Regions from separate parts of the Microbacterium endophyticum genome, predicted to be linked through region 1. Evidence: predicted binding sites of a transcription regulator. Region 1 holds the regulator's gene; each other region holds the start of a gene.
What was found. The regulator LexA, encoded in region 1, represses DNA repair genes until DNA is damaged. The targets are predictions, from matches to a motif close to TCGAACANNTGTTCGA.
Positions count from the first base shown of each region.

Region 2: the regulator LexA is predicted to act here: its motif matches at 2,046-2,061, upstream of G6N83_RS04170 (HNH endonuclease signature motif containing protein).
Region 3: the regulator LexA is predicted to act here: its motif matches at 2,584-2,599, upstream of G6N83_RS04880 (HNH endonuclease signature motif containing protein).
Region 4: the regulator LexA is predicted to act here: its motif matches at 2,618-2,633, upstream of G6N83_RS10095 (HNH endonuclease signature motif containing protein).

Region 1 covers NZ_CP049255.1:393,338-398,586, reverse strand. The annotation lists gene G6N83_RS01925 (S9 family peptidase) at 1-1,701, opposite strand, end outside; gene G6N83_RS01920 (hypothetical protein) at 1,702-3,063, opposite strand; gene lexA (transcriptional repressor LexA) at 3,117-3,800, opposite strand; gene G6N83_RS01910 (LysM peptidoglycan-binding domain-containing protein) at 4,059-4,439, shown strand; gene G6N83_RS01905 (histidinol-phosphate transaminase) at 4,550-5,249, shown strand, end outside.
Region 2 covers NZ_CP049255.1:891,308-896,556, forward strand. The annotation lists gene G6N83_RS04155 (hypothetical protein) at 1-202, shown strand, start outside; gene G6N83_RS04160 (UDP-glucose dehydrogenase family protein) at 290-1,600, shown strand; gene G6N83_RS04165 (hypothetical protein) at 1,626-1,934, opposite strand; gene G6N83_RS04170 (HNH endonuclease signature motif containing protein) at 2,072-3,457, shown strand; gene G6N83_RS04175 (LamG-like jellyroll fold domain-containing protein) at 3,610-5,249, opposite strand, start outside.
Region 3 covers NZ_CP049255.1:1,049,370-1,054,618, forward strand. The annotation lists gene G6N83_RS04870 (TetR/AcrR family transcriptional regulator) at 1-302, shown strand, start outside; gene G6N83_RS04875 (MBL fold metallo-hydrolase) at 334-1,149, shown strand; gene G6N83_RS04880 (HNH endonuclease signature motif containing protein) at 1,236-2,573, opposite strand; gene G6N83_RS04885 (amidohydrolase family protein) at 2,712-3,635, opposite strand; gene G6N83_RS04890 (RidA family protein) at 3,628-4,131, opposite strand; gene G6N83_RS04895 (MFS transporter) at 4,195-5,249, shown strand, end outside.
Region 4 covers NZ_CP049255.1:2,160,253-2,165,501, reverse strand. The annotation lists gene G6N83_RS10115 (LCP family protein) at 1-87, shown strand, start outside; gene G6N83_RS10110 (LamG domain-containing protein) at 210-953, shown strand; gene G6N83_RS10105 (DUF4166 domain-containing protein) at 987-1,658, opposite strand; gene G6N83_RS10100 (SRPBCC family protein) at 1,655-2,284, opposite strand; gene G6N83_RS10095 (HNH endonuclease signature motif containing protein) at 2,644-3,948, shown strand; gene G6N83_RS10090 (response regulator transcription factor) at 3,986-4,657, shown strand; gene G6N83_RS10085 (sensor histidine kinase) at 4,654-5,249, shown strand, end outside.

The DNA.
Region 1 (5,249 bases):
AATGAGCATGGGAGCGGTGAATCCGTCGACGTGAGTGAGTGGCGAACGCTCCTCGTACAGGCTCTCGGCATCAGGCAGCGGCCCGATCAGCCCATCGAGGTATCTCGCTTCAAAATCGTGTGTATCTGTGGCGAGGGTCCGAGCGTCGCCTACTCCGTAGCGCGAAATTCCTGCCGAAAAGACATCGGTGCGTGCGAGAGCTGACAAAACGGTCCACCCGCCAGCTGAACCGCCCTCTATCGCGAGTCGCCGTGGGTCTGCGTGCCCCTCAGCGGCGAGGCCGGCGGCAGCCGCGGCCACATCTTCCACATCGACTACACCCCACTGACCGCGCAGCCGCTCGCGATAGGCACGCCCGTATCCTGTCGAGCCGCCGTAGTTGACGTCGAGTACGCCGACGCCGCGAGACGTGAAATACATGATCTTCGACGACACAGCGCCGCCGACGTGACTCGTGGGACCGCCGTGCACAAAAACCACGTACGGCGGCAGCTCATCAGAAGGCGCCGACACGTTGGGATTCTGGGGAGGATAGTCGAACGCGTGCACAGCGCCGCGAGCGCCGGAGAATGAAACGGCGCGCGGCTGCGGCATCCATTCGTCTTCGGCTCCGGTGCTGCCGCCGGCGATTGCGCTGTACACCCCGGAATCGATGTCTACAAGCCAGACGCCCGATGAGACGCGCGCGCCCGAGCCGGTGATCAAAACCTTGGTGCCCCGGGAGTCCTCGACGTTGAGCTGAGACGACAGAGGTAGGTCGAGCTTTCGCGCGCTTGATGACTTGGGATCGACCACGACGACATCGTCGGAACCGTTCGTGCGAAGGCAAACGACTCGCCCGTCTTCTAGCGTCGCGAACCAGCGAGCGCCGAGAACCCAGAGCCCGCCCCCGGTGTCCGCGTCTGCGGGGGCGACTGGCTCGGGGGCATGACCAATTCGGTATCGCCACAGGTTCCAACGACCGGTCGGATCGTCGCAGAACGTGATCTCCGTCGGGCTGCTCCACACCGGCTGGAGCGGCGCGGAACCGCTGCCGCCGGCTACCACGATGGTCGAGCCGATGTCGGAGCCCGCAAGAGTCGTTATGCGAAGTGTGGTTTGGTCCCAGGGCATGTCGGGGTGGTTCCACGCTATCCAGGCAAGGAGGGTGCCATCCGGCGACAGGGCAGGCTGGGCCGCGAAATCAGAGCCGGATGCCAGCACGCGCAGTGCGTTCTCGCTGCGGGCAGCTGAGCCATCGAGGGGGATGCTCACGATGTCGCGTGCTGGCACTTTTCGTTCGGAAGTGTGACGCTCACGTACCGCAAGCAACACGTCAGCGTCGAAGCGAAGACCACCATAGCGGGCTCCCTCTTCGACAGGGGTCAGCGGGTATGGCGAGCTCCCAGGCTCCATCGCCCAGACACGATCGTCGGAACGTTCGCTGAAGAGAAGAATTCCGCTGGTTGTGACGGTCCACGCGCCGCCACCGTACTCGTGTACCCGGGAACGTGCATTCCACGGGGCAGGCAGGATGTCTTCGACCGCGCCGTTGACGCGTCGACGGCGTACGGTCGTGCGTCCGCCTTCTGCTGGGAGTCCTTGACCCCACCAGACGTCGTCACCAACGAACCGTGCACCGTCAAAACGAGCAGAAGATGTGGCTGCATCGGACGCGCTGAGTGGTGAAGGCCAGGAACCATACGGGAGTTGTTTCGGCACTTAGCTCTCCACTGGCGCGTCGACAGAAGTGACGCTCGATTCGGCGTCCGAAGGTTGGCGGCTCAAAAGAGACACGATAAGCCACGTCATCAGCCCGATTGCAGCGGTCAGGATGACATCGCCGAATGTGAGGGGGCGTAGGAAAAACAGGGTGAGAACGGTCAGAGCGATAAGGATAATTCGCACCAGAATTCGTTGCTGTGCGAGCCAGATCCCGAAAACGCCGGTGTTGAGGCCGCGGCGCTGCAGCCCTCGACGCGCACTCGTTGTTAGTGAGTCGCCCAGGGCGCGAGTGCGCACCGCGGGGCTCCACCTACCACTGAGCCAAGCGGCGAGGGCAACGACCACGCCAAGGAAAACGAGTACGAGCGCGGTATCCCGCATGCCTCCGACGACGATGAAATAGACGGACTGCAGGGTCGCCGCAGGTATTCCGATGGAGCCAGCGTTGAGGCCAATGACCACATTGGCACCAGTGAGGGTCGCTGCGAGCGCACCGGCACCGAGCGCAATACCGATTCCGGCACCCATGAGGGCAGTTGTTCGTCGCCGTGCGATCAAAATGCCGATAGCCAACATCGCCATGGCGGCGAACGGCAGCCAGTAGCCGACGGTTGCCGCGAGGTTGTAGACCGCACTGAGAGCTAGCAGTGCATCGGACTGCGCGATCACGATCGTCGTGTCGATCGCGGGGATCGCTGAGGCGAAACTGAAGCCCCTGTCGGTCATTCGGGTCTTGAGTTCTTCGATGATTGGTCCGAGTTGGATGCCGAGCTGACCTTTGTCGTCTATCGAGACTGCTCCCGACCCATCGTTGGTCGCCACCGCTACCAGCGATTTATGGCTTGCTTCTAGTGCTGTCCGCCACACAGAAGAAAAGGCATCAGAGCTAACGATCTGCGAAATCGACGACTCGATGAGGCTCTTTACGCCAGCAGCTGCGGGAGCGCGAAGAAGATCGACCGCGCTGCTTGCCGCTGCCGGAAGATCCAGCGTGCTGAGTCCGTCGAAAAGATCATTCGTCAACCCATCGATATCTACGGCATTGTCGATTGCCGCCGTGGCCTGGTCGATGATCACTGTCTGAACTCCGGGATCATCGATCAGCGGGGCAAACGTCGACACGAAGCTGTCTTCGTCGACGAGCTGCACGCGTGCCCAGCTGCCAACGACAGACACTGGAATGATGACGGCCGCCATCGTGAGGCAGAGCGCCGAGATGAGTCCACGCCACCAACTGTGGCGTCGCTTCTCGCTGAAAGCATTCTGACTGCTCACGGTCAAAGAGCTATCTCGCAGTGACGCATTCTCGGCCTGCAACAGCGCGATCTTCGTTCGCAGCTCGTCAAGCTCAGTGGTCATGTGCTCAACCTTCCCCTGGTTGACGCCCAGACTAGCGATCTCTCGGTATCGCGCTACACCGCGCGGAGGATTGCGACGACTTTCCCGAGGACAACGGCCTCGTCACCGAGGATAGGCTCGAACGCGCTGTTACGGGGGAGCAGCCAGGTGTGGCCGTCACGCTGGCGGAATGCCTTGACCGTCGCTTCGCCGTCGAGCATCGCGGCCACGATGTCGCCGTTGTTTGCTGTTGGCTGCGAACGAATGACCACCCAGTCGCCGTCACAGATCGCGGCATCGATCATGGACTCTCCCGACACCTTCAGCATGAAGAGATCGCCCTTTCCGACGAGCTGGCGGGGGAGCGGAAAGATCTCATCGACCTGCTGCTCCGCAGTGATCGGAACACCGGCCGCAATCCGCCCCACCAGCGGGACAAGAGCGGCGTCGCCGACGGGCGGCGCTGAGTCGGCTGGATTCTCGCCGGAAACGCCGGGGAGATCGATCAATACTTCCATTGCTCGAGTCTTTCCAGCGTCGCGCCGCAGGTAGCCGCTCAACTCAAGTTGATTGAGCTGATGAGTAACGCTTGACAACGATTTGAGCCCCACGGCGTCACCGATTTCGCGCATGCTCGGCGGGTACCCGTGAGCGCTGATCGAGCGCTGAATAACTTCGAGAATCGCGATCTGCTTGTCGCTCAGGCTCTTGCGCCGACGGGTCTGCGGACGCTGTGCGCCGGCGGATGTGTCGCTCATGATGATGGCTCCCGTCTCGCGGCCGTCCGGCAGCGGTATTCGAATGTCGGAGGTTGGTGATGTGCTCCGTGTATCGAAACGGTATCCGTATTTGAGCCTGAACATGCACAACGTGCCGCGTGTCGCGTTCGATCGGTTTCCGAAGTAGTTGCAGCTTGACTGTTTTGTAAATCGAAGATAGCTTCGGAAGAGAAGTTCGTACTGAGTGCTCCTGGCCGAGTGCTCAGTACGAAACTTCCTCGCCAGATGGGAGTCAGAATGACCACGATCAGCGCATCACCTTTCTTGTCCACCGCGCCAGCCACGCGTCACACTGCAACACGCTTGCGTATGACGCAGCGCGGACGCCGCGTTCTGCTGTCGGTTGCTGCGACGCCGATCGCCGTCGCGTTGGCATTCGCGCTGCTCAGTGGAGGATCAGCGCTTGCTTCACGTGACAACGGTGCAGCTATTGGCACTTTCGAGACGATCACTGTCGCTACAGGTGACACGCTCTGGGCGATTGCTGAGGAGATCGCCCCGGCGGCTGATCCTCGCGATGTCGTCGATGCACTCATCCGTTTCAACTCGCTCGATGGCGCCGTGGTCGCGGCAGGTCAAACGCTCGCTATTCCGTCTGAATACTCCGCAGCGCAATAGCCGGGTACCTCGTCTCTCTCAACTTTGAAGAGGACCCGCGGTGCGGAAGTACCATAGAGCGGGTGAGCGTTCGTCTAGAAGACCTGCCCCTCCGCGATGACTTGCGCGGGATGACCCCCTACGGTGCACCTCAGGCGCCCCTCCCTGTGGCGCTCAACGTCAACGAGAACACGCACCCAGTCCCGGCTGATGTTGCTGATGACATCCTCGATTCGATTGCGCTGGCTCTTCGTGACATCAACCGGTATCCGGACCGGGAATTCACAGCACTGCGAGAAGGCTTCGCGGAGTATCTCGGTCATGGTTTGACCGCAGATCAAATTTGGGCAGCAAACGGTTCGAATGAAGTCCTGCAACATGTGTTGCAAGCATTCGCCGGCCCAGGACGAAGCGCAATGAGCTTTGCGCCCACATACTCGATGTACCCCTTGCTCGCCCGCGCTTCGGGGACAGCATGGGTTGCCGGTCAGCGGGATTCTGACTTTTCCCTGACCGCTCACAGCGCCGCATCGCAGGTGCGAGAGGCCGCACCCGATGTGGTCTTTCTCTGCTCTCCGAATAACCCGACGGGTACTCCGATGCCCCTCGACGTCATCGAGGCGGTATACGAGGTCGCTCCAGGGATTGTCGTTGTCGATGAGGCATATCAAGAGTTCGCTCCTCGCGAGGAACGATCGGCGCTGACACTACTGCCGGGTCGCGAACGACTCATCGTGTCGCGCACAATGAGCAAGGCGTTTGCGTTCGCTGGCGCGCGAGTGGGATACCTCGCGGCAGACCCGGCGGTAACAGATGCGTTGCGTCTCGTAC
Region 2 (5,249 bases), 500 kb from region 1:
GGCACGCATAGAACGAGTATTGGCAGAAGGCACAGATGTGAGTTTTGCCGTCGTGGTCTCTCCTCCGGAGGCTCTCGAAAAAATAGAGCGGGAGTTCCGTTCGGTAAGTGATGAGCTAAGCCAACGCATCAAAATTTACGCTGCAGACAAAGTCGAGCCGAAAGCAGTACGGCAAGCGGTCGAAAGGCTCGGACGCGCCTAAGTGCGATCGTCGTCCCCGCAAGAAACGTCACTCTGATGTAATAGAACGTGCTGCCCACTGGCAGCAAACGTGCGCTCGGGGAGTCTCATGAAGCTTTCGGTCATTGGTTGTGGCTATTTGGGTGCCGTTCACGCGGCAGCCATGGCATCCATCGGTCACGACGTTGTCGGCATCGATGTCGACCAGCACAAGATCGATACCCTCTCGCAGGGCAAGGCTCCCTTCTTTGAGCCTGGGTTGCAAGAGATCCTCACGGCCGGCATCGAGTCGGGCAAGCTTCGCTTCACCACCGACATGGCCGAGGCACAGGGCTCCAAGGTGCACTTCGTCGGCGTCGGCACCCCGCAGCAAAAAGACGGCTACGCGGCAGACCTCACCTACGTCAACGCCGCTGTCGAGGGCCTGCTCCCCTACCTATCTGAGGGCGACCTCGTTGCGGGCAAGTCGACGGTTCCCGTCGGCACCGCGGCAGACCTCGCCAAAAAGGTCACGACCACCGGCGCAACCCTCGTTTGGAACCCCGAGTTCTTGCGCGAAGGCTGGGCCGTGCAAGACACCATCGACCCCGACCGCCTCGTAGCTGGCATACCCGCGGGCGCCGAGGGCGAGCGCGCAGCCGACATCCTGCGCGAAATCTACTACCCCTCCATCGACAAGGGCACGCCGTTCATCGTCACCGACTATGCAACGGCAGAGCTGGTCAAGGTATCCGCCAACGCGTTCTTGGCCACCAAGATCTCGTTCATCAACGCGATGGCCGAGATCGCCGAAGCCACCGGAGCCGACGTCACCCAGCTCGCCGACGCCATCGGGCACGACGACCGCATCGGCCGCAAGTTCTTGGGCGCCGGCATCGGTTTTGGTGGCGGATGCCTCCCCAAAGACATCCGCGCATTCTCAGCACGCGCCGAAGAACTCGGCCGCGGCGAATCGGTCGCGTTCCTGCGCGAAATGGACGAAATCAACATGCGCCGCCGCGAACGCGCCGTGCAGCTCGTCGTTGAAGGCCTCGGAGGCCAGGTCTACGAAAAGAAGATCACCGTACTTGGCGCGGCGTTCAAGCCTCACAGCGACGACATCCGCGACTCCCCCGCCCTCGACGTCGCCGTGCGCCTGCACGGACTCGGCGCCAAGGTCACCGTCACCGACCCCGCCGCCATCGAAAACGCCCAGCGCGTGCACCCCCAGCTCGGGTACGTGCTCGACCGCGACGAAGCTCTCACCGGTGCGGATGCCGTCATCGTCGTCACCGAATGGGACGAATACCGTCGCCAGCTCTCGCCCGAGCACGCGGCATCCCTCACGGCCGGCACCGTCATCGTCGACGGACGCAACTGCCTCGACGCCGCCGCGTGGCGCGCCGCCGGCTGGACCTACTACGGCATGGGCCGCCCGTAAGGCTTAGCTTTGGGGTGGGGCGGGCTTAGCGGCCAGTTCCGCCGTCGCGACCCGCGTGGCCCGCGCCATAGACGCCAGGGCCCATCGGGCCGTAGTCGGTGTCGTTGATTCGACGCTCGGTGCGGCTGGGTTGCCCGCTATTGACGCCGCGTGCCCAGCGCAGCATCGACAGCGCGAGCACGAGGCCGGAAGCGAGGCCGAGGCCGAGGCCCCACCAGAGGTCTTGAATCACGGCGCTCAGCCCGAGGCCCATCAGCAGCCCGAGCGCCAGGCCTGAGGCCCAGGCGACGACGATGCCGTATGTGCTGGCTGAGGTCACTGGTGTTTCGCTCATGCGGCCACGATAGCTTTTTCGGGTGGTTTCGGGCCATCCTCTTCTCCCCAAATTTCTTTTGAGAAAGTTATTCACATCGGGGCTTTTTGGGGTGCTTTGGGGTGGTCAATGTCGGAGGTATGTTCGATACTTGAGTCATGTCAGAGAACACGACCACACACCACTCGCCCGGGGCTCGTACCCGGGCTGAGGTTGTGTTGTCGGCAGAATCTCGCGTGGCGCAGATCGCGCAGCTCGAAGCTGCGCTGGCAGCGGACCTCGCCGAAGCCGGGCGGATGGCACTCGCTGAGATGCGCTTGATCGCGTCTCGTGAGTCGCGGGAACGAGAGATTCCGATGCGCTCCATGGCAGCAGAACTCGGGGCGGCGCTACGGATGTCGGATCGCACCGCGCAAAACCGCATCGACGACGCGATGGAAATCACCGAGCACTACCCCGAGACGTTCGCGTCATGGAGCGCGGGGCGTGTCTCGGAACGGCACGTACAAGCCGTCTTGCGGGCGGGCGAAAACCTAACGGATGCCGCAGCCAAAGCCCAGTACGACCACGAAGTTGTCGCGGTCGCTGAAGTGGAGACCCCGGGCCGGTTGCGCGGGTTCGCTGCGGCCCTTGCGGAGAAAGCGCAGCCGCGGACGCTGCAGGAACGTTTCGATGATGCGAACGCGACCCGCACGGTGCGCCTGTTCGACCTGGCCGATGGGATGAGTTCACTCAACGCGGTACTGCCGTCAGTGCAAGCGCATGGGATCTTCAACCGGCTCACCCAGCAGGCGCGGGCGTTGAAAGACTTCCGAGCGGGGCGGTCGGACTACGGCACACGGGAACACGAGCAGCCTGTGGATGATCGGCGGACGACCGATCAGATCCGGGCCGACCTGTTCTCCGACATGCTGCTCACGTCAGTGCCAAGCCTTGACCCGCTCGCGGGTGACGACTGTGGCGGGTTGGGAGCGATCCGCGCGATTGTGCAGGTCACGGTGCCGGCGACGACGCTTGCGGGCACTGCATCGACACCCGCGGATCTGTCCGGCTTGAGTCTGGTTGATCCCGAGAGTGCCCGGCGGCTCGCGGGAGCTGCGCCGGGGTGGGATCGCGTGTTCACGCATCCCGTCACCGGAACCGTGGTCTCGGTTGACCGATACCGACCCAACGATCAACTCAAAAGGCAACTTAGGGCTAGGGATCAGCACTGCCGGTTCGTCGGATGCCGCATGCCCACCCACCGATGCGACATTGATCACACAGTCGATGCAGCGCTCGGCGGACCAACACATCAGCACAACCTCGCGCATCTGTGTCGACGGCATCACAGTTTGAAGCACGCGAGCAGGTGGACGGTGAAGCAAAAAGGCGACGGAGTCCTCGAGTGGACATCACCGACCGGGCGAAGCTACACCGACAAACCACCCGGCGTCGCATTCGAACCCGACCCAGTCCTACCGGAGAAACATCCGTCGATATCAGACCCGCCGGTGTCCGCCGTATCTGCGAGCGCATCAGATGAGGTCCGACCGCCCTTCTGAAACGCCCGACTAGCACTTGTTATTTCTCAGCAACGCGCGCTGATCGATGTCACGCGACGGCAAACCCTCTTGCAATCCTGTGGTGGTTCCACCGCGACCGACGATTACGGTGGCGAGGTGCCAACGCACCCCGCCACCGTAATCGTTACAGATCAGTCGTCAAGCAACTCCGACTCCGCGCGGCGGCGCCGCACTACCGTCAGCCAGAGCCCGAGAGCCGTGAGCGCGAACGCGACCCCCACAACCCCCACCCCGATGAATCCGCCAGTGACCGCTAGTGCACCGGTTGCTGCTTGCGGCGCACCCGCCGCATCAGGGCTCCCGCCACCGCTGTCACCATCACCAGGCGATGTTGAAGGCGGTGTAGGTTCTACACCCGGTACGATCACTGCTGCGTCCACCACAGTCACACTGGTCATAGCAGACTGTGCGGCGAACGTCGCCCCATCACCCGTGTAGACCGCTCTCAGCTCGTGCTTTCCATCAGCCAGACCTACGACCGGGTCGAACGACACCCATCCCGTACCTACTGCTGTGCGAGCGCGCATCGGAACACGTGCCGTAGCGGCGGGTGCCGCCTCGGCCGCGCGCGTCGTGGTGAACATCGCCGTCTGCACGGTCATGGCCGATGCCGCGCCATCGGTAGGCAACGACGAGCGCGCCGCCGTCTCAGACGCCACTTCTGCGAGCTTCGTGTCACCATCGAACAGTGCAAGCGTGCCCGTTGCTTCTGGCGCCGACGCGGCCTGTTCACCTGCCAACCGACCAATCTCTGCGGGGGCGAGTACGCGATCGTAAACCCGGAAGTCTCGGACCGCGCCTTGCAGCAGCACGTCAGATCCCCACACCGATTTTCCAATGGCGTTATTGGTGGTTCGGCCCCCACCGACCTGCCCGGGTTCAGGCGTGACTTCGGCGCTCTGTGACACGAGTTCGCCATCAACGTAGATCTCGGCTATGCCGCCGCCTTGTGTATAGGTGACGGTTTTCCATTCGCCGCGTTCCAACGGCCCCGGCCCCTGCACAGACTGCAACGTCCACCAGGGTCCGATGGTCGCTCCAGCGAGCAGGTTGGGCTTGTCTTGCACGAAGACGTATCCGTCACCAGCCCCGTTGACGCTATTGCCGAAGCCCCACAGCCACGAGTTTCCTCCGACACCCGGGGTCAGCTTCACCTGAATACTTACCGACAAGGCATCCAAACCCGTTATCAGATTGTCAGGCAATTGAACCCAGTCATCCGATCCGTCGAGACTGAGCCCCTCGCCGTCAAGCCACGACGCCGCGCCCTGCACCTGCGCTGCACCGAATTTGGTGTCGGGGGCAGTGTTGGGCACAGTCGAACCAGACGTCTGATCAAGTGCGTACTCCGCAATCAATCCGCCATCCAGATCCACAGTGTCGATCGGGTCCGCCACCGTCACCCGGGCCGATGCGGTGAGAGCGTCTTCGGTATCGAGCTCACTCGATGCGACATCGAGATCGACTGTCGTCTCGTAGGCAACTTGAACGTCTGCCTTCTCAACGATCGTGCTCCCCCAACCACGAGCGCTCACAGTAGCCGCCCCGAGCGTTGCGTTCTCCGGAACCGTGATCTCAGCACTGGCTGCACCGTCACTATCGGCGACAGCCGACGCCGTCACCGCTCCCGCGTACGAGAACGTCACCAGCTCGCCAGGGCGGTAGCCACGACCCGTCGCCGCAACCGCCACACCGGGCTGAACGTCCGAGGAACTCAACTCTAGAGTCGGCGGTGCTACAACAAGTGCGTGCTCCGCACAAGCATCACCCG
Region 3 (5,249 bases), 660 kb from region 1:
TCGTGTCGAGCTCCCTCGCCCTAGGGCTGATCACGCTTCCGGCACGCCCGCTGATCCACGATGCCGCGGTGCGCGCGGGCCTCGATGACCGGGGAGCAACGATCGCTGCCGACACGATCGTTCACTTCGTCATTGGGTTCACTTTTCACGAGCAGCAGCGAATGAACGCCGATTCTGCGGGAGTCGTGATCCACGAGGCTGCGACCATGACAGTCGCAGACATCGGGGCAGAGGCCGATGACTTTCGGTCGGGCCTAAGACTTATCACGGCGGGGATTCACGCCACGGTAAAATTCCTCTGAGCTGCGATCTGCGCAACATAGGAGCCGCCGAATGACGATCTGGATCTGCGCGACCTGCGCCATTGAGCATTCTGACTCAGATACCCCGCCCTCGCGCTGCGAAATTTGCTCAGACGACCGCCAATTCGTTCCGGAAGATGGGCAGAAGTGGACGACCCGCGAGCGACTGGCCGACGCGGGTTATCGCGTGGTTGTCGTCGAGGTAGAGCCCGGGCTGCACGGAATCACGACAGAACCCGAGCTTGGTATCGGCCAGCGGGGTTTTCTCGTTCAGACGCCAGTCGGCAATCTCCTTTTTGAACCCCCGGGCTTCATCGACGAAGCCTCTGTCGACGCGATACGCCGCCTCGGAGGCGTCGCGGTGATTGCATCCAGCCACCCGCATCTCACTGGGGCATCGATCCAGTGGAGTCACGCGTTTGACCGCGTGCCGGTCTTCGTCTCCCAGAAAGACGAAGCGTGGATCAGAAGGCCGGACTCCGTCATAGAGCTGTGGAACGACAGGGTCGAACTACTTCCGGGCATCTCGATGATCGAGTGTGGCGGCCACTTCGCAGGCAGCAGTGTCGTGCACTGGCCGGCCGGCGCCGAAGGGCGCGGAGTTCTCTTGACGGGAGACACGATCGCGATTGGCGCCGACCGCGTCTCTGTCAACGTGATGCGAAGCTTCGTCAATCGCATCCCTCTGCCAGAGCGCGCAGTGCGCCGCATCATGGATACCACGCTCGCATTGAACTTCGACCGCCTGTATAGCGCGTTCGGGGTCGTAACTGGGCAGGCTCACGACATCACGGAACGTTCCCTGCGTCGATACATCAGCTGGCTGCGCGACGAGATCCCTGAGTAGTCCCCGGATCCCACTCCCGAATCCCGGATCCCACTCCCGGGCCCCACTCAGAGATTGCGACGCGCACGCAGCGGAGAACGCACGCTTCATCGACGAATGAGGTGGGGCTCGCCAGGTGGGTGAGGATCGGGTTCAAATGCGACGCCGAGTGGTTTATCCGTGTAGTTGCGCCCGGTCGGTGATGTCCATTCCAGAACACCATCCCCAAGTTGTTTCACCGTCCACCGGCTCGCGTGTTTCAAGCTGTGATGTCTTCGACACAGATGCGCGAGATTGTGCTGATGTGTCGGCCCGCCGAACGCGGCGTCGATCGTGTGGTCGATATCGCACCGGTGGGCGGGCATGCGACATCCGATGAATCTGCAGTGTTGATCTCGCGCCCTGAGTTGCCGTTTGAGTTGATCACTGGGCCGGTACCGATCAACAGCCACCACCGTTCCCGTCACAGGCCGGGTGAACACCCGATCCCACCCCGGTGCGGTGCCTGCGAGGCGCCGTGCGCTCTCGGGATCAACGAGGCTGAGCCCCGACAGATCCGCGGGGGTCGACGCCGTGCCCGCGAGCGTGGTTGCGGGAACCGTGACCTGCACAATCGCCCGGATCGCACCCAGCCCACCGCAATCGTCACCCGCGAGCGGGTCGAGACTCGGAACCGAGGTCAACAACATGTCGGAGAACAGATCGGCACGGATCTGATCCGTCGTCCGCCGATCATCTACGGGTTCATCTTCTGCGTGAAGCTTCGTACCGTAATCCGACCGGCCGCTCTGGAAATCCTTCAACGCCCGTGCCTGCTGCGTGAGCCGGTTGAAGATCCCATGTGCTTGCACCGATGGCAACACGGCGTTGATCGAACTCATCCCATCCGCAAGATCAAACAGTCGCACCGTCCGCGTCGCGTTCGCGTCTTCAAAACGCTCTTCCAGAGTCCGCGGCTGCGCTTTCTCAGCCAACGCGGCAGCAAACCCTCGCAACCTGCCCGGTGTCTCGGCTTCAGCGACCGCCACTACTTCGTGGTCGTACCGGGCTTTGGCTGCGGCATCCGTGAGGTTCACGCCTGCCCGCAATATCTCTTGCACATGCCGTTCCGAGATGCGACCGGCACTCCACGACGCAAACGTCTCCGGATACGACCCGGTGACTTCGATCGCATCATCGATCCGTATTTGCGCGGTGCGGTCCGACAACCGCAACGCCGCCCCAACTTCTGCCGCGACGGCCCGCATCGGAATCTCTCGATCACGTGAGTCTCGCGATGTCATCCGCCGCATCTGGTCGAGCGCAATGCGTCCCATGTTCGCGAGAACCTCAGCCCGCGCCGCGTGCATCTGAGCGATCTGTTCATCGAACGAAATCAACGTCGCCACAGACTCAGACAGCTCGTGCGCTTCTGCTTCTTGTTGCTCGGTTTCGTTCTCTGACATGACACAAGTATCGAACATACCTCCGACATTGACCCCGCCGAATCAGCCCGAAAAGCCCCGATGTGGATAACTTTCTTGAAAAACTTTTGGGGAGAAGAAGAAGCACGACACAACCCCGGCCGCGCGGCCCAGCACCCGTCAGCGGAGGCGAAGCAGACGCGCCGCGTTCTCCCCCAGAATCAGGTCGCACTCTTCCGGCGAGAGCCCCGGAAGCTCCTGCACGATTCGAGCCGTCTCGCCCGGTGCGTACCAGGGAAAGTCGGAGCCGAGCGTAATGCGCTCCACGCCAATGGCCCGGATGAGACCAACCACATCCGCAGCCTTCGGGGCCAGCGGTGCGCCCATCCAGTTGACGACCTCAGAGAGGTCGAACATGAGGTGCGGGCTTGCCTCGGCGAGCGCCGGCACGTCCCGCCACGATGCCCCACCGAGGTGAGCCAGAATCAGCGGCAGCCGGGGTCGGTCTGCCGCAAGCCTCACGAATTCACGCGGCTCAGACCACCCAAACCCGCGCCGATCGGGGCCGGTGTGAAACACGATCGGCGCCTGCGCTTGCTCGCACGCGTTGTAGACGCCCGCAAGTCCCGGGTCATCAGGGAAGGTACGAATGGCAATCGGATGCAGTTTGACCCCCCGCGCACCCCAGTCGCCGAACGCCTCACTCAGGTGGTCTTCGGACTGCTGAGAAGTCATGACTGCAGGGTTCGATGTGATGAAAGGCAACAGTTGCGAATGCGCTGCACCCTGATCGCACAACCACCGGTTGTACGCGATGAGGTCATCGCTCAGGTGCGCGTAGTCGGGGGCACCCGGCCAGTGACGTGCGTCTTCGGGTGGATGCGGGAGCTCTGGCAGCTCGAAGCTGCCGAGAAGAGCCGCGTAGTCGAAGCCTGCCGAGTCGAGAGCGGCCAGCGCATCATCGACGGTTCCGGCGACACCCGCGAACGCAACATCGTCTTTGTCGCCGTACTCGTCGATCGGGTAAGTATTGATGTCGTAGAGACCCTCGGAGGCATCCGCGTAGGCGTGCAGGTGCGTGTCGACGCGAATCGGCTTACTCATCGTCGACGCTCGTCTTGGTTTCAACGACGGTCACCATCTCGAAGACGTTACCGCCCGAGAGATTCATCACCCCGATGCCGGCAGATGTCGAGCGCCCTATCGTGTCACCGAACACCTCGACGAAGAGATCTGCAGCACCGTTGGTGACGAGGTTGACATCACTGAACTCCGGCGTGACCACGACGAACGTGAGGGTGCGCACAAACGCCGACACCTCATCGAGCGATCCCACAGCGAACCGGATGAGGCCCAGCACGTTGATCGCGGCGTAGCGCGCTGCCGCGTAGCCCTCTTCGAGCGTCACGGTGTCGCCGACGCGGCCCGGGTGCACTTTGTTGCCTTGTCGGTCTTCGGGAGTGATGCCGCTGATGGTCAGGGTGCGACCGGTGCGATGGAATGCCTTCATGGTGGCGTAGCGCTCACCGTACGGCGGGTTCGCGTAATCAGGGATGACGAGTCCCATCTCTTTCACACGCTGTTCGGCGCTCCACACCATGGCATCCTCCTCGTGACTACAATGGATCCATTGTAGTAGTTTTCGGATACATAGTGCGATTGGGTGCGAATCTTGGTTAAGCCTCGGATGTGGTCCAGCATCCAACGTCGCCTGGCGACGAGTTCCGCCGCAGACATCACCCGCACAGTTCCGTTTTGGCTGATTTTCATCGCATCTGCGCTGGGCGGAATGACCAATTCGGCGAGCACGCCGATCATTCCTATCTATGTAGAAGAGACGCTCGGTGGCGGGTCGGAGCTTTCGGGAACGATAATCGCCCTTGCGGCTGTCGCATCAATGATTGCGATGCCGATTGCCGGAATGCTCGGCGACAAAAAGGGATACCGCACTATTGCGCTGTTCGGCAGCGCATTGGCCGTCGCAGCTATGTTGATCTTCGCGCTCGTGCCGACGCTCTGGGGTGCAAGCATCGGGCGCATCATGTTTGGCCTCGGCAATGCCGCCGCGATGACGCTCATCATGGCGTGGCTCATTGCGATGGCGGCCCCCGCGCAGCGGGGCAAGGCCCTGAGCATCTACGGACTCAGCGTGTGGATCGGTCTGGCACTCGGGCCCCAGCTGAGCGCCGCGATCAACGACGCCACTGGTCCGCAGACCGTGTTTCTCGTCTGCGCCGGACTAGAGATCGTGACAGTTGCCGTCATTCTGATGCTGCCACGACCAGTTCTCCCCCCGGTGACGCAATCCATCACACTCCCGCACAGTGGGGTCCGATCGGCTTGGGCGGCGTTTCGCGCCGTATGGGTTCCCGGGGTTGTCGCCGCGGCCGCATGGTGCGGCGAAGGTTTAATGCTCGGTTTTCTCATCGTGCACCTCGGCGGGGTCGGTGTCGCCGCGAGCGGACTGCTGGGGGCGGCATCCGTCTTCGGCGTCTTCGCCGTGAGCGTCATTGGTGCCCGCATGGTGCTCGCGTCTCTCCCCGACCGCATCGGCCCGCGCCGCGCCGCGGCGCTGTCGCTTGTCGCTCTCACAGCAGGCCTCACCACGCTGGGGCTCGCCCAGGACTTTTGGGTCGCATCGGGCGGTGCCGTGCTCATCGGCGTGGGCTTCTCGCCGCTCTACCCTTCACTCACGATGCTGGCAACGCGCGACCTCCG
Region 4 (5,249 bases), 1.1 Mb from region 1:
CCAGCCGATGGAACCGTCGCTCTGCCGGGCAACGTCAACGGTACTTCGGCCGATCAAGAGACCTGCTCCGCAGGCAACGGGCGGTAGCTCATCGCTGTTGACTCTTCATCGCAACGCATGATGCGATGAGAGTATGGCTGCTGCGCGCTGGATTCCACTCAGTGTCATCGGCGCGTGCCTCTTTCTGGCGTCACTTCAGATCACACTCCATGCAGCAGCCTGATATCGAAGATGACTTCTCGGGCCCGCTCCGCGCAGACCTTTGGGTTGACCACTATCTACCGCATTGGACAACACCCGAGCGTTCGGCTGCGCGATACTCATTCCCGGCAGGAGGAATGCAACTGCGCATCGATTTAGAGCAGCTCAACTGGCGAGACGAAGACGCCCCGCTACGCGTTTCGAATCTTCAAACCGGCACATTTGCTGGCGATCTCGGCACAAGAGTTGGCACACACCGACATCGAGAAGACGGACTCGTTGTCCGCTCGCCCACTCCGACGCGGCTGCTGTGGGCGCCCACCGCCGGGCGCGTTGAGCTGACCGTCAGCGCGAGCGTAGATCCGCAATGCATGCTCGCTGCGTGGCTGGTAGGCACGGAGCATCTGGATGCCGCGCAGTCCGGCGAAGTGTGCATCTTCGAGATCGACGGGCACGCGGTCGGCGCATCAACTCTCGCGCGTTCGGGCATCAAAGCTCACACCGACGCTGCCATAGAGACTGACATGGCCGACGTGCGCTTGCCCTTTGACGCCTCGCGGCCACACACATGGAGCGTTGATTGGGGCGATAACCGCACCGTCATCTGCTGCGAAGATGTCGTCGTTCGCGACATCCCGCAAGCACCGAACTACCCGATGTTCCTCATGGTCGATCTTTTTGAAATCGGGCAACCTAGCGGCGCGTATCCGAAAACAGCCATGCTGCATAACTTTCGCGGCTGGACTCGCTAGCTCGACAGTCAGCCCTGATTCATCGGCGAGAGGCTAAACCCGCCGCTCGTGCCGCAGAGGTTTGAGGCGCTCGGGAGCGTCGGATGCCGGAATCCATTCGCAGGTGAATGATCCGCGGTATCCGAAGAGAAAACCGAAGCGATGGTTGTGCACCTGCATGTCGACATGAAAACACTGATCAGTCTCGTCGTACCATTCATGCAGGGTGGCGCGCCCGCTGAAGAGCATGGGAAAACGGAAGGCAACGGGACCTTCATAAAACCGTTGCGCATCAGATTTCAGCCTCAGACCACCGTCGTCGTCGACCGATAGCTCAAGATCAACGGCGAGATGCTGATGAGTGCCGAGGTAGTCAACGATGCGCCCGGCGCTGAGGATCATCGTCGCGTCGAATCGACTGGCGCGCTCATTGATCGTGTATTCACGCACGAAGGTGACCGTTTCACGTCCGAGTGGGTCTCGATACGGAAAGTTCTCGATGGTGAAAGGCACCTCGCGACCGAGCGTGGGAATCAGGATGTTGCGAAGTCTCCCGATCTGCAAAAACGGCACCGTCCACCACGGCCCGCGCCGAATTTCTGTCATGACACCGCGGCCGATGCACGCTTCGCCCGACTCAAGCCCGACGCCAAACCTCCGCTGCATCATCGGGTGAAGCCTTGCGAAATCATGCTCGCCAATGGCACGCGCAAACATCGAACTCATGCTGTGCCCTTCGGGTCGGCAAGCTTCCTCAGCGTTTCTGGCGCCGCACTGAGATGGTCGGCGCGCCGACTTCCGCCGTGGGGTTTGCGTTTGCAACGACCAGCCCGAGGACGGTTTGCGCGCCAAAACCACAGCACGCTCCACAGCGGCCACTGTTCGGGGGCAACGCCGGTTTCTAGCCAGATGCGCAATCGGTCGAAGCTCCACGCGGTGGCCCAACCGATGATCGGGCGAACGACCACGTCGAGCACGCCCCATCCGCTCGAATAGTCGTAGCCCGTAATGAAGCTGATTGCCCCGTCGCCCGCCGGTACATACCGCCAATATCCGCGGCCATCGCGAATCGGTGACAGCGGGTCGGATGTCGTGAAACGCAGCGCCGATGTGCGCGTGCCGTCAGCGCGAGTGATTTCTCCGAGACTGATTCCGGTGCCGCGCACGGTATGCAGCGGAACCCGCCGCGTATAAACGAAGCGGGTAGTCCCGGAGTCCGTCGTCGAGGTCGGTTCGATGCTCGTGAACCTTACGTCCCAGCGCACGTGCTGCGTGGGATCTTGAGTGGCTTGCCACACGCTCTCTAGCGGCGCCCGAATACTTGTTTCTACGTAGATTCCACCCGCCGCCATCCCTCGACGGTACGACACATGCGTCGATGCTCGCGAGCGACGCTCCACGCGAGAGAACCTGGCATGATGACGTCGATCGACGAACCCTTGGCACCTCCGTTGCCCGTGGTACCGGCTCGCCATACGACCGGGCAGTACGTGGGGTGACGTCGCGAATGCCGTGCCTCGGGTTCGCGGGCGAATTTGCTACAGCAATCCCTGAGCAGTGCTCGCGTCACGCGGAATCGAATGCAGCACGACTAGATGGATTAAGGCGCATCTTCTTCTCCCCAAAAGTTTTTCAAGAAAGTTATCCACATCGGGTCTTTTCGGGCTTATTCGGCGGGGTCAATGTCGGAGATATGTTCGATACTTGGAGCATGTCAGAGAACGAAACCGAGCAACAAGACGCAGAAGCGCACGAGCTTTCTGAGTCTGTGGCGACGTTGATTTCGTTCGATGAACAGATCGCTCAGATGCAGGCGGCGCGGGCCGAGGTTCTCGCGAACATGGGGCGCATTGCGCTTGAGCAGATGGGGCGGATGACATCGCGAGACTCACGGGATCGGGAAATTCCGATGCGGGCCGTCGCAGCAGAAGTTGCGGCGGCACTGCGGTTGTCGGATCGCACCGCGCAGGCACGGATCGACGACGCGATCGAAGTGACTGGGGCGTACCCAGAGACGTTCGCGTCGTGGAGTGCCGGGCGTGTCTCGGAACGGCATGTGCAAGAAGTACTGCGGGCAGGCGTGAATCTGACGGATGCCGCAGCCAAAGCCCGGTACGACCGGGAAGTGGTCGCGGTCGCTGAGGCTGAGACACCGGGACGGCTGCGGGGGTTCGCGGTGGCTCTTGCGGAGAAAGCGCAGCCGCGGACGCTGCAGGAACGCTTCGATGATGCGAACGCGACCCGCACGGTGCGCCTGTTCGACCTGGCCGATGGGATGAGTTCACTCAACGCAGTATTGCCGTCAGTGCAAGCGCATGGGATCTTCAACCGGCTCACCCAGCAGGCGCGGGCGTTGAAAGACTTCCAGGCGGGACGGTCGGACTACGGCACACGGGAACACGAGCAGCCCGCAGACGATCATCGGACGACCGATCAGATCCGCGCGGACCTGTTCTCCGACATGTTGTTGACGTCGGTGCCGAGCCTTGACCCGCTCGCGGGGGATGACTGTGGCGGGTTGGGAGCGATCAAGGCGATCGTGCAGGTCACGGTGCCCGCGACGACCCTTGCGGGCACGGCATCGACCCCGGCGGACCTGTCGGGGCTCAGTCTGGTTGATCCGGAAAGTGCCCGGCGGCTCGCCGGGACCGCACCGGGGTGGGATCGCGTGTTCACCCACCCGGTCACCGGAACCGTGGTCTCGGTTGACCGGTACCGACCCAACGATCAGTTGAAGCGGCAACTCAGGGCGCGAGACCAGCACTGCCGGTTCGTCGGGTGCCGCATGCCCACCCACCGGTGCGATATTGATCACACAGTGGATGCAGCGCTTGGCGGGCCAACACATCAGCACAACCTCGCGCACCTGTGTCGAAGACACCACAGTGTGAAACACGCGAGTAAGTGGTCGGTGAAACAAGTCGGCGACGGAGTCCTCGAGTGGACGTCACCGACCGGGCGCAACTACACGGATAAGCCACCCGGGGTCGCATTCGCACCAGACCCGGCCACCTGACTGCGCTGCGCATGACACACGCGAGTAGTGTTCGAAGATGGCTTCAAACGACCGCGGCAGCGTGCTGTACGTCGAAGACGACGCCGACATCGCCGCGATGACAATCGAGATGCTCTCGGAGACGTACGAGGTCGAGCACGCCGCCGACGGAGAGGCGGCGCTGCGTCTCGCACTACAGCGCCGCTACGACGTCATGATCGTTGATCGCCGCTTGCCCGGGATGGACGGTGTTGCATTCATCGCGGCCGTCCGCAACGCACGAATCACGACACCGATCCTCATGCTCACGGCTCTCGGCGCCGTCGACGATCGCGTTTCCGGCTTGGATGCCGGAGCCAACGACTACCTCGTCAAACCGTTCGACTACGACGAACTGCTCGCGCGCCTGCGAGCACTCCGCCGGGCGTTTCGCGCGGAAGGTCGGCGCCGACAGCTCGGCGACTGGACCTTCACGCCAGACTCGCAAGCGATCTACGATCCGTCCGGATTCCGCATCACCCTCACCACAACCGAGAGCGCGCTTCTCGAACTCCTGAGCGACAGCCCTGAGCACGTTTTCAGCCGAGAAGAGATTCTCAGCTCCGTCTTTCCCGACGGTGAAAGCACCAACTCTGTCGACACCTACGTGCACTACGTACGCCGCAAATCAACTCCGCACATCATCGACACCGTTCGGGCTCGAGGCTACCGCGCGGGAAATCCGTCATGAATTCCGTCGACGACAAACATCGCGTGCAACGCGCCGCTTTCACGGTCGGACTCTCCGTTGGCATCGCATCCGCCGTGATCATCACGCTAGGCGTGGGCGCGCTGGTCGCATTCATCCTCCTCACCTCACGCCATGAAGCTGATGAGCATCGAGGCGGCTTACCTGGAGACGAAGTCGTCGTTGACGTCGACCGAATCCTGCCGGCCGTCATCGTCATGGGAGTGCTGGGAGTGCTCCTCATGGCACTCGTTGCATGGATAGCAGCACGGCGCTCAGTACGACCGCTCGGCGAAGCTCTGCGGCGCCAACGCAACTTTGTCGCCGACGCCAGCCACGAACTACGCACGCCCCTCACTACTCTGACGAGCCGTATCCAGATCCTGCAGCGACGAAACGAACGCGGCGAACCGATCGAGTCGAGCATCACCGACCTTCGGGGTGATGCTGGCATGATGAGCGACGTCCTCAACGACCTTCTCTTGGCTGCCGAAGGTTCAATCGAGCGCGCCGCCGAACCGACACCGGTTGCAGCCGCCATTGCGAGCGCACTCGAATCGTTGCAACCGGTGGCCGATGAAGCATCCGTCGCTCT